One region of the Pseudomonas sp. NPDC089752 genome, then DNA from elsewhere that is predicted to be linked to it. Evidence: predicted binding sites of a transcription regulator. Region 1 holds the regulator's gene; the other holds the start of a gene.
What was found. Region 1 encodes FliA, which starts transcription of late flagellar genes. Its sites were predicted from a motif close to CTAAAGTTTNNNNNNNNNNNGCCGNTAA; they were not measured.
Positions count from the first base shown of each region.

Region 1 (4,211 bases):
GCGTATCGCCACCGCCCAGGCCGAGCTGGACAACCGCAGCGAGGCCAGCGAAGGCAGTCGCCAATTGTTCGCCGGCCAGTCGCTGACCGCGTCGGAGCCATTGATCGACCCGTACGTGGAGGCACCCGCCGCAGCCGCCCCGGCCGCCCCGGCGCCGGTCGATCCACGCCTGTTCGATGCCATGCGCTCGGAACTGTCGGGCCTGCGCGAGCTGCTCGAAGTGCAGCTCGGTTCGCTGGCCTGGAACCAGCTGCAAGGCAGCAAGCCGGCCCAGGCCAACCTCTGGCGCCGCTTGCAGCGCATCGGCCTGTCCGGCCCGATTGCCCGCGAACTGCTCGAGCTCACCCAGGAGATCGAAGAGCCGCGCCATGCCTGGCGCATGCTGCTGGCGCACCTGGCGCGGATGATCGACGTGCCCGAGGTCGAGCCGATCGAAGAGGGCGGTGTGATCGCCATGGTCGGCCCCGCCGGCATGGGCAAGACCACCACCCTGGCCAAGCTGGCCGCGCGCTACGTGCTCAAGTACGGCCCGCAGAACCTGGCACTGGTGAGCATGGACAGCTTCCGCATCGGAGCCCAGGAGCAGCTCAAGACCCTGGGGCGCATCCTCAACGTGCCGGTGACCTACGTCGACCCGGGCCAGTCGCTGGCCCAGGCGCTGGAGCCGCTGCTGCGCAAGCGCGTGGTGCTGATCGATACCGCCGGCCTGCAGGCCAGCGACCCGGCCCTGCGCATGCAGCTGGAAAGCCTGGCCAGTCGTGGCATCGCCTCGAAAAACTACCTGGTACTGGCCACTACCAGCCAGAAGCAGGTGCTGACCGCCGCCTACCACAGCTACAAGCGCTGCGGCCTGGCCGGTTGCATCCTGACCAAACTCGATGAAACGGCGAGCCTCGGCGATGTGCTGAGCCTGGCCATCAGTCATGAACTGCCCGTGGCCTACCTCACCGATGGCCCGCGCATTCCTGACGACCTGCACCTGCCACGGGCGCACCAGTTGGTGACTCGCGCGGTGAATGTGCAGTTGCAGGACGAGCCCAGCGAAGAGGCCATGGCCGATATGTTCGCTGATCTCTATCACAACCCGCGGCGAGCGGGTTGATGATGAAGCGTGTGCAAAATACCTACATCAAGGGGGCTGGCGTATTGCCCCTCGTGTGGCTTGGGTCCAAGCGAGACAAGGTAAACAACGAACATGGGTAGCATGCATCCCGTACAGGTGATCGCCGTAACCGGTGGCAAAGGTGGCGTCGGCAAGACTAACGTTTCAGTGAACCTGTCCCTGGCACTGGCCGAGCTCGGCCGCCGGGTCATGCTGCTGGACGCCGACCTGGGCCTGGCCAATGTCGACGTGTTGCTGGGCCTGGCGCCGAAACGCACCCTGGCCGATGTCATCGAGGGGCGTTGCGAACTGCGCGACGTGCTGTTGCAGGGGCCGGGCGGTGTGCGCATCGTGCCGGCGGCCTCCGGCACTCAGAGCATGGTGCACCTGGCCCCGGCCCAGCATGCCGGGCTGATCCAGGCGTTCAGCGAGATTGGCGACAACCTCGACGTGCTGGTCATCGACACCGCTGCGGGCATTGGTGATTCGGTGGTCAGCTTCGTCCGCGCGGCGCAGGAAGTGCTGCTGGTGGTGTGCGACGAACCCACCTCGATCACCGACGCCTACGCGCTGATCAAGCTGCTCAACCGCGACTACGGGATGAACCGTTTCCGCGTGCTGGCCAACATGGCGCAGAGCCCGCAGGAAGGGCGCAACCTGTTCGCCAAGCTGACCAAGGTCACCGACCGCTTCCTCGACGTCGCCCTGCAATACGTCGGCGCCGTGCCCTACGACGAGTGCGTGCGCAAGGCGGTGCAGAAACAACGGGCCGTCTACGAGGCGTTCCCACGTTCCAAATGCGCACTGGCGTTCAAGGCCATTGCGCAGAAGGTCGACAGCTGGCCGTTGCCAGCCAACCCGCGCGGGCACCTGGAGTTCTTCGTCGAGCGCCTGGTGCAGCCCACCAGTGCAGGGCCAGTGTTATGAGTGCGAGCGGTTTCAAGATGTACAGCAAAGCGTCCAAGGACGCCCAGTACGAACTGATCGAACGCTACGCTCCGCTGGTCAAGCGCATTGCCTACCATTTGCTGGCGCGCCTGCCGGCCAATGTGCAGGTCGAAGACCTGATCCAGGCCGGCATGATCGGCCTGCTGGAAGTCGCCAACAAGTATGACGCCAGCAAGGGTGCGAGCTTCGAAACCTACGCCGGCATCCGCATCCGCGGGGCCATGCTCGACGAGGTGCGAAAAGGGGATTGGGCGCCGCGTTCGGTGCACCGCAACACCCGCATGGTCAGCGACGCGATGCGCGCCGTGGAAGCCAGAACCGGTCGCGACGCTAAAGATCATGAAGTTGCTGCCGAACTCCAATTGAGTCTCGATGATTACTACGGGATTTTGAACGATACCCTGGGCAGCCGCCTGTTCAGTTTCGACGACCTGTTGCAGGACGGCGAACACGAAGGGCTGCACGAGGATGGCGCCAGTGGCCAGGTCGAGCCGTCGCGCGACCTGGAAGACGAGCGCTTCCAGGCTGCCCTGACCGATGCCATCGCCAACCTGCCGGAGCGTGAGCGGCTGGTCCTGGCGCTGTACTACGACGAAGAGCTGAACCTCAAGGAAATCGGTGAGGTGCTGGGGGTCAGCGAATCGCGTGTCAGCCAGCTGCACAGCCAGTGTGCCGCGCGCCTGCGCAGCCGCCTGGGGGAATGGCGGGCGCGTTGAGCCTGAAGTCGTTGCAGTCGTTTCACGTTGTACCGAATTGATTGAATGCGCGCTCGGGGCCGAGCGCGTTAGAGACTGCTTGGAGGTCTAATTGAACAAAGACATGAAAATCCTCATCGTTGACGACTTTTCGACGATGCGGCGGATCATCAAGAACCTGCTGCGTGATCTGGGCTTCACCAACACCGACGAAGCCGACGACGGCACCACGGCGCTGCCGATGCTCGAAAGCGGCCACTACGACTTCCTGGTGACCGACTGGAACATGCCGGGCATGTCCGGTATCGACCTGCTGCGCAAGGTGCGCGCGCATGACCGTCTGAAGGGCATGCCGGTGCTGATGGTGACCGCCGAAGCCAAGCGCGACCAGATCATCGAAGCGGCCCAGGCCGGCGTCAATGGTTACGTGGTCAAGCCGTTCACCGCGCAGGTTCTCAAAGAAAAGATCGAAAAGATCTTCGAACGCGTCAACGGCTGAATCAGCTCAGGGGGCGCCATGGAATCATCACAAACGTCTTTGGGGGAGTTCGAATCGACCCTGAAGAAGCATGCCCAGCAGTTGGTCGAAAGCCTGGAGAAGGGGCAGTTCGGCGAGGCCGTGCAGCTGATTCATCAGCTCAATCAGACCCGCGACCGTGGCCTGTATCAGGAAGTCGGCAAGCTGACCCGTGAGCTGCACAGCGCGATCGTCAGCTTCCAGATCGACCCGCGCATGCCGCAGGCCGAGGAAGTCTCGCAGATCACCGACGCCACCGAGCGTTTGTCCTATGTGGTCAAACTGACCGAAGGCGCCGCCAACCGCACCATGGACCTGGTCGAGGAGAGCACCCCGGTGCTCAACGACCTGGCGACCGAGGCGCAGAGCCTGAGTGTCGACTGGCAGCGCTTCATGCGCCGCGAAGTTGCCGCGCCGGAGTTCCGTGATCTGGTCAAGCGCGTCGACAGTTTTCTGACGCATAGCGCCGAAGGCAACCGCAAGGTTTCCGGCCACCTCAATGACATTCTGCTGGCCCAGGACTATCAGGACCTGACCGGGCAGGTGATCAAGCGGGTGACCGCGTTGGTGACCGAAGTCGAAAGCAATCTGCTCAAGCTCGTGCTGATGGCCAGTCAGGTCGACCGCTTTGCCGGTATCGAACATGACCACCAGCAGCTGCGTGCTGAAAAAGATGAAGAAAAATATCCGGCTCGGGGTGAAGGTCCGCAGATTCATGCCGATAAGCGTGAAGACGTCGTGTCCGGTCAGGACGATGTCGATGATCTGCTGTCCAGCCTGGGTTTTTGAGGAGCACGTTTAATGAGCTTCGGCGCCGATGAAGAAATCCTTCAGGATTTCCTGGTAGAAGCCGGCGAAATTCTTGAGCAACTGTCCGAGCAACTGGTCGAGCTGGAAAGCCGGCCCGACGATGCCGACCTGCTCAATGCGATCTTTCGCGGTTTCCACA
Region 1 is NZ_JBIVGP010000002.1:39,886-44,096, reverse strand. Features, by position in the region: gene flhF (flagellar biosynthesis protein FlhF) at 1-1,102, shown strand, start outside; gene fleN (flagellar synthesis regulator FleN) at 1,196-2,029, shown strand; gene fliA (RNA polymerase sigma factor FliA) at 2,026-2,766, shown strand; gene ACIPZF_RS03010 (chemotaxis response regulator CheY) at 2,870-3,244, shown strand; gene ACIPZF_RS03005 (protein phosphatase CheZ) at 3,263-4,051, shown strand; gene ACIPZF_RS03000 (chemotaxis protein CheA) at 4,064-4,211, shown strand, end outside.

Region 2 (4,211 bases), on a different contig from region 1:
TGCGGCGCCATCGGTACGCCTGCAGCGTTGTTCACCACACCGGGTTTGACCGTCTGCGCGGTCCACTCGCCGGCATCGAAGGTGGTGGCGGTGCGGCCGAAGCTGTTGAAGGCGTTTTCCAGGTTGTAGGCATCCTGGTACTGGCCGGCGGCATCGGCCTGCCACAGCTCCAGGAACGAATCGCGGACCAGGTGGCCATTGCCGTCATACACGTGGCCGATCAGCAGAATGTGCTCACCCGGCGCCTCTGGCTTGGCCAGGCAGTTCCAGATTTCCTGGTCGCGGGTCGGGTTGCCGGCCGCTTCCAGGGCCAGGCCGATATGCACGTAGGGGCCGGCGGTCTGCGAGGGGGTTTCCGGCAGCAGTTCGATTGGCATGGCGGGGTCCTCAGCAGTTTTCGAAGTGGGTCTTGCGCTGGCCGCGCAGCACGATGTCAAAGCGGTATGCCAGGCAGTCCATCGGGTTGCCGTTGCTCATGTCGAGCTTGGCGATCAACTGCTGCACCGCGTCGGGGTTGGCGATCGACTTGACGATCGGGCACATCGGGATCAGCGGGTCGCCTTCGAAGTACAGCTGGGTGATCAGCTTGGTGGCGATCGACGGGCCGCTGACGCCTACGTGGATGTGCGCCGGGCGCCAGTCGTTGGGGCCGTTGCGCCACGGGTACGGGCCGGGCTTGATGGTGCGGAAGCTGTAATAGCCATCGCGGTCGGTCAGGCAGCGGCCGACACCGCCGAAGTTCGGGTCCAGCGGCGCCAGGTAGCGGTCGTTCTTGTGGCGGTAGCGGCCGCCAGCGTTGGCTTGCCAGATCTCTACCAGGGTGCTGGGCACCGGCTTGCCGTACTGGTCGACGACACGGCCGGCGACGATGATGCGCTCGCCGATCGGCAGGCCACCGTTGTTGAAGTTCAGCAGCAGGTCATGGTCGTGGGCGCCGAAGCCCAGGTGGGTGAAGTCCGGGCCAGTGGTTTCGCTGATGGATTGCGGGATGCTGACCAATGCCTGGCGCGGCGAACGGGCAATCGAGGTCTTGTAGTCGGGGGTCAGGGCTTTGGGGTGCCAGTTGCGATCACGGATCACGAAGCGGCTGTTGTCCTGGGCGGGCATGCCGTTTTCCTCTCTTGGAATTATGAAAACCTCTTGGGGCTTCTTTGAAGCCCATCGCGGGACAAGCCCGCTCCCACAGGGGACTTGCAGTTTCAGATAAGTCGCGAGGGATGAATATTGAATTCAGTGGTCAGTTGATTAACCAAATGGTTATGCATTAGTCCGTTTGGCAGAGGTGAACTAATCTTTGACTTCATGTTTCAAGCTCGGGAGTGCATCTGATGGAATGGCGAAAAGGCCGGCGCAGCGACAACGTGGTCGATGCCCGTGGCGAAGGTGGCGGCGGCGGTGGCATGCGCTTTGGTGGCGGCAAGGGGCTGGGGCTTGGCGCGATCCTGCTGATCGTCGGCATCGGCTGGCTGACCGGCCAGGACCCGCTGCAGATTCTCGGCCAGCTCACCGGGCAGATGGAACAGCAGCAGCAGGCTCCCAGCGGCGTGGACAACAAGGCGCCGGCAGCCAACGACGAACAGGCGCAGTTCGTCGCCTCGATCCTCGGCGATACCGAAGACACCTGGAAAGCCCTGTTCTCCCAGGCAGGCAAACAATATCGCGACCCCAAGCTGGTGCTGTTCAGTGGCCAGGTGAATTCCGCGTGCGGATTCGCTTCGGCTGCGGTGGGCCCGTTCTACTGCCCGGCGGACCAGCGCGTGTACCTGGACATGTCGTTCTTCCGCGAGATGGAAACCCGCTTCGCCGCTGCCGGCGACTTCGCCCAGGCCTATGTGATCGCCCACGAGATCGGCCACCATGTGCAGACTTTGCTCGGGGTATCGGCCAAGGTCGATGCCGCGCGCCGAGCTGGCCAACGCATGGAGGGCGACAATGGCCTGCTGGTACGCCAGGAATTGCAGGCCGACTGCCTGGCCGGTGTCTGGGCCTACCAGGCGCAGCAACGCCTGAACTGGCTGGAGCCAGGAGATGTCGAGGAAGCGCTGAATGCCGCCAACGCCATCGGTGATGACCGCTTGCAACAGAAGGGTCAGGGACGCGTGGTCCCGGATTCGTTTACCCATGGCACTTCGGCGCAGCGGGTGCGTTGGTTCAAGGCCGGGTTTGCCGAGGGGGATGTGAACAGCTGCGATACCTTCAGTGCGCGCAGCCTTTGAGCGTTCGCGGCGGTCCGACGACTCGGCAAGCGAAATCGCCAGGATTTTCATAGTGTTACAAATCAGCTGTAAAAGCGTTTCAGCTTCGCTGTCTCGTGCCGATAACTCCTGCACGATTCAGCGGGCATCCAGAACAACAACGCCTTGCGATCGAAAAATGATCAAGTGAGCGAAATTAATTCTGGAGATCGTGCATGAACAGCTGGTTTGCCAACATCAGCGTCAACCTCAAACTCGGCCTGGGCTTCGGCCTGGTGCTGGTCCTTACCGGCCTGCTGGCGCTGACCGGCTGGACCAGCCTGGGCAGCCTGATCGACCGCAGCAACTGGATGGGCGACATCGGCCAGCTCAACAAGGACCTGACCGACCTGCGCATCGCGCGCCTGCAGTACATGATCGCCAATGGCGACGATACCGCCGCCGCCAACACCCAGGCCAAGCTGGACGCATTCAGCAAGCAGCAGGAACACCTGGTCAGCACCTTCAAGAGCCCGGAAAACGTCAAGCTGCTGAAAGAACTGGGCCAGACCATCAGCGAGTACGAAGTCTCGTTGAACAAAATGCGCGCTGGCTACAAGAACTCCCTGGCCGCCCGTGAGGCGATGAACGTCTCGGCGGCCAAGGCCGACGAGGCCATGGAACGCCTCAGCCAGGACGTCATGGCCCGCCCTGAGGCCGACAGCGTGCGCCTGGCTCAGTACCAGCTGATCAGCAAAGTGCGCCAGCAACTGCTGCAAGTGCGTATCGATGTGCGCGGCTACATCGCCGAAAACAGCGCGGCCAATGAGCAGGCGGCCCTGCGCCAGCTGGAATCGGCCCTGGTGGAAATCGACAACCTCAAGCGCCAGCTGCCATCCGATGCCACCCGCGTGCAGCAGTTCGAGCAGTCGGTACAGGGCTACCGCGAGGCGGTGCGCCAGTTCCGCGATGCGGTCGCGCAGATCACCAGTTCCCGTGCAGAAATGACCGTGCAGGGCGCCGACATCGTCAAGCGCAGCGACGCGCTGTACAAGATCCAGATCGACCGTCGTGACGCCGAAAGCGCCCAGGCCCGCAGCCTGCAGACCATCGCCACGCTGCTGGCGTTGCTCGCCGGTGTTCTGGCAGCCGTCATCATCACCCGCCAGATCACCCGCCCCCTGCGCGAGACCCTGCAGGCCGTGGAGCGCATCGCCGGTGGCGACCTGACCCACGACATGCGCGTCACCCGCCGCGACGAGATCGGTGTGCTGCAGCAAGGCATCGCGCGCATGGGCACCACCCTGCGCGAGCTGATCAGCGGGATCCGCGACGGCGTCACGCAGATTGCCAGCGCCGCCGAAGAGCTGTCGGCCGTCACCGAGCAGACCAGCGCCGGTGCCAACAGCCAGAAGGTTGAAACCGACCAGGTCGCCACCGCCATGCACGAAATGGCCGCGACCGTTCAGGAAGTCGCGCGCAATGCCGAGCAGGCTTCGCACGCGGCCACCGGCGCCGACGGCGAGGCCCGTGCGGGCGACCGCGTGGTGGGCGAAGCGATCAGCCAGATCGAACGCTTGGCCGAGGAAGTGCACCGCTCCACCGAGGCCATGAACCTGCTGCAGCAGGAAAGCCAGAAGATCGGCAGCGTGATGGACGTGATCAAGTCGGTGGCCGAACAGACCAACCTGCTGGCACTCAATGCCGCGATCGAAGCCGCCCGCGCTGGCGAGGCTGGCCGTGGTTTTGCCGTGGTTGCCGACGAAGTACGCGGCCTGGCCCAGCGTACGCAGAAATCCACCGAAGAGATCGAAGAACTGGTGGCCGGCCTGCAGCATGGTACTCAGCAGGTCGCCAATGCCATGCAGGGCAGCCGCACCCTGACCGACAGCAGTGTGGAGCTGGCGCGCAAGGCCGGGGTGTCGCTGGAGAACATCACCAGTACGGTGTCGAGCATCCAATCGATGAACCAGCAGATTGCTGCGGCGGCCGAGCAGCAGAGTGCGGTGGCTGAGGAGATCAGCCGCAGCATCCTGA
Region 2 is NZ_JBIVGP010000027.1:10,460-14,670, reverse strand. Features, by position in the region: gene pcaG (protocatechuate 3,4-dioxygenase subunit alpha) at 1-377, opposite strand, end outside; gene pcaH (protocatechuate 3,4-dioxygenase subunit beta) at 388-1,107, opposite strand; gene ACIPZF_RS25780 (neutral zinc metallopeptidase) at 1,329-2,216, shown strand; gene ACIPZF_RS25775 (methyl-accepting chemotaxis protein) at 2,411-4,211, shown strand, end outside.
Region 2: ACIPZF_RS25775 (methyl-accepting chemotaxis protein) is a predicted target of FliA. The motif match lies at 2,294-2,321, and genes of this name have one in related genera.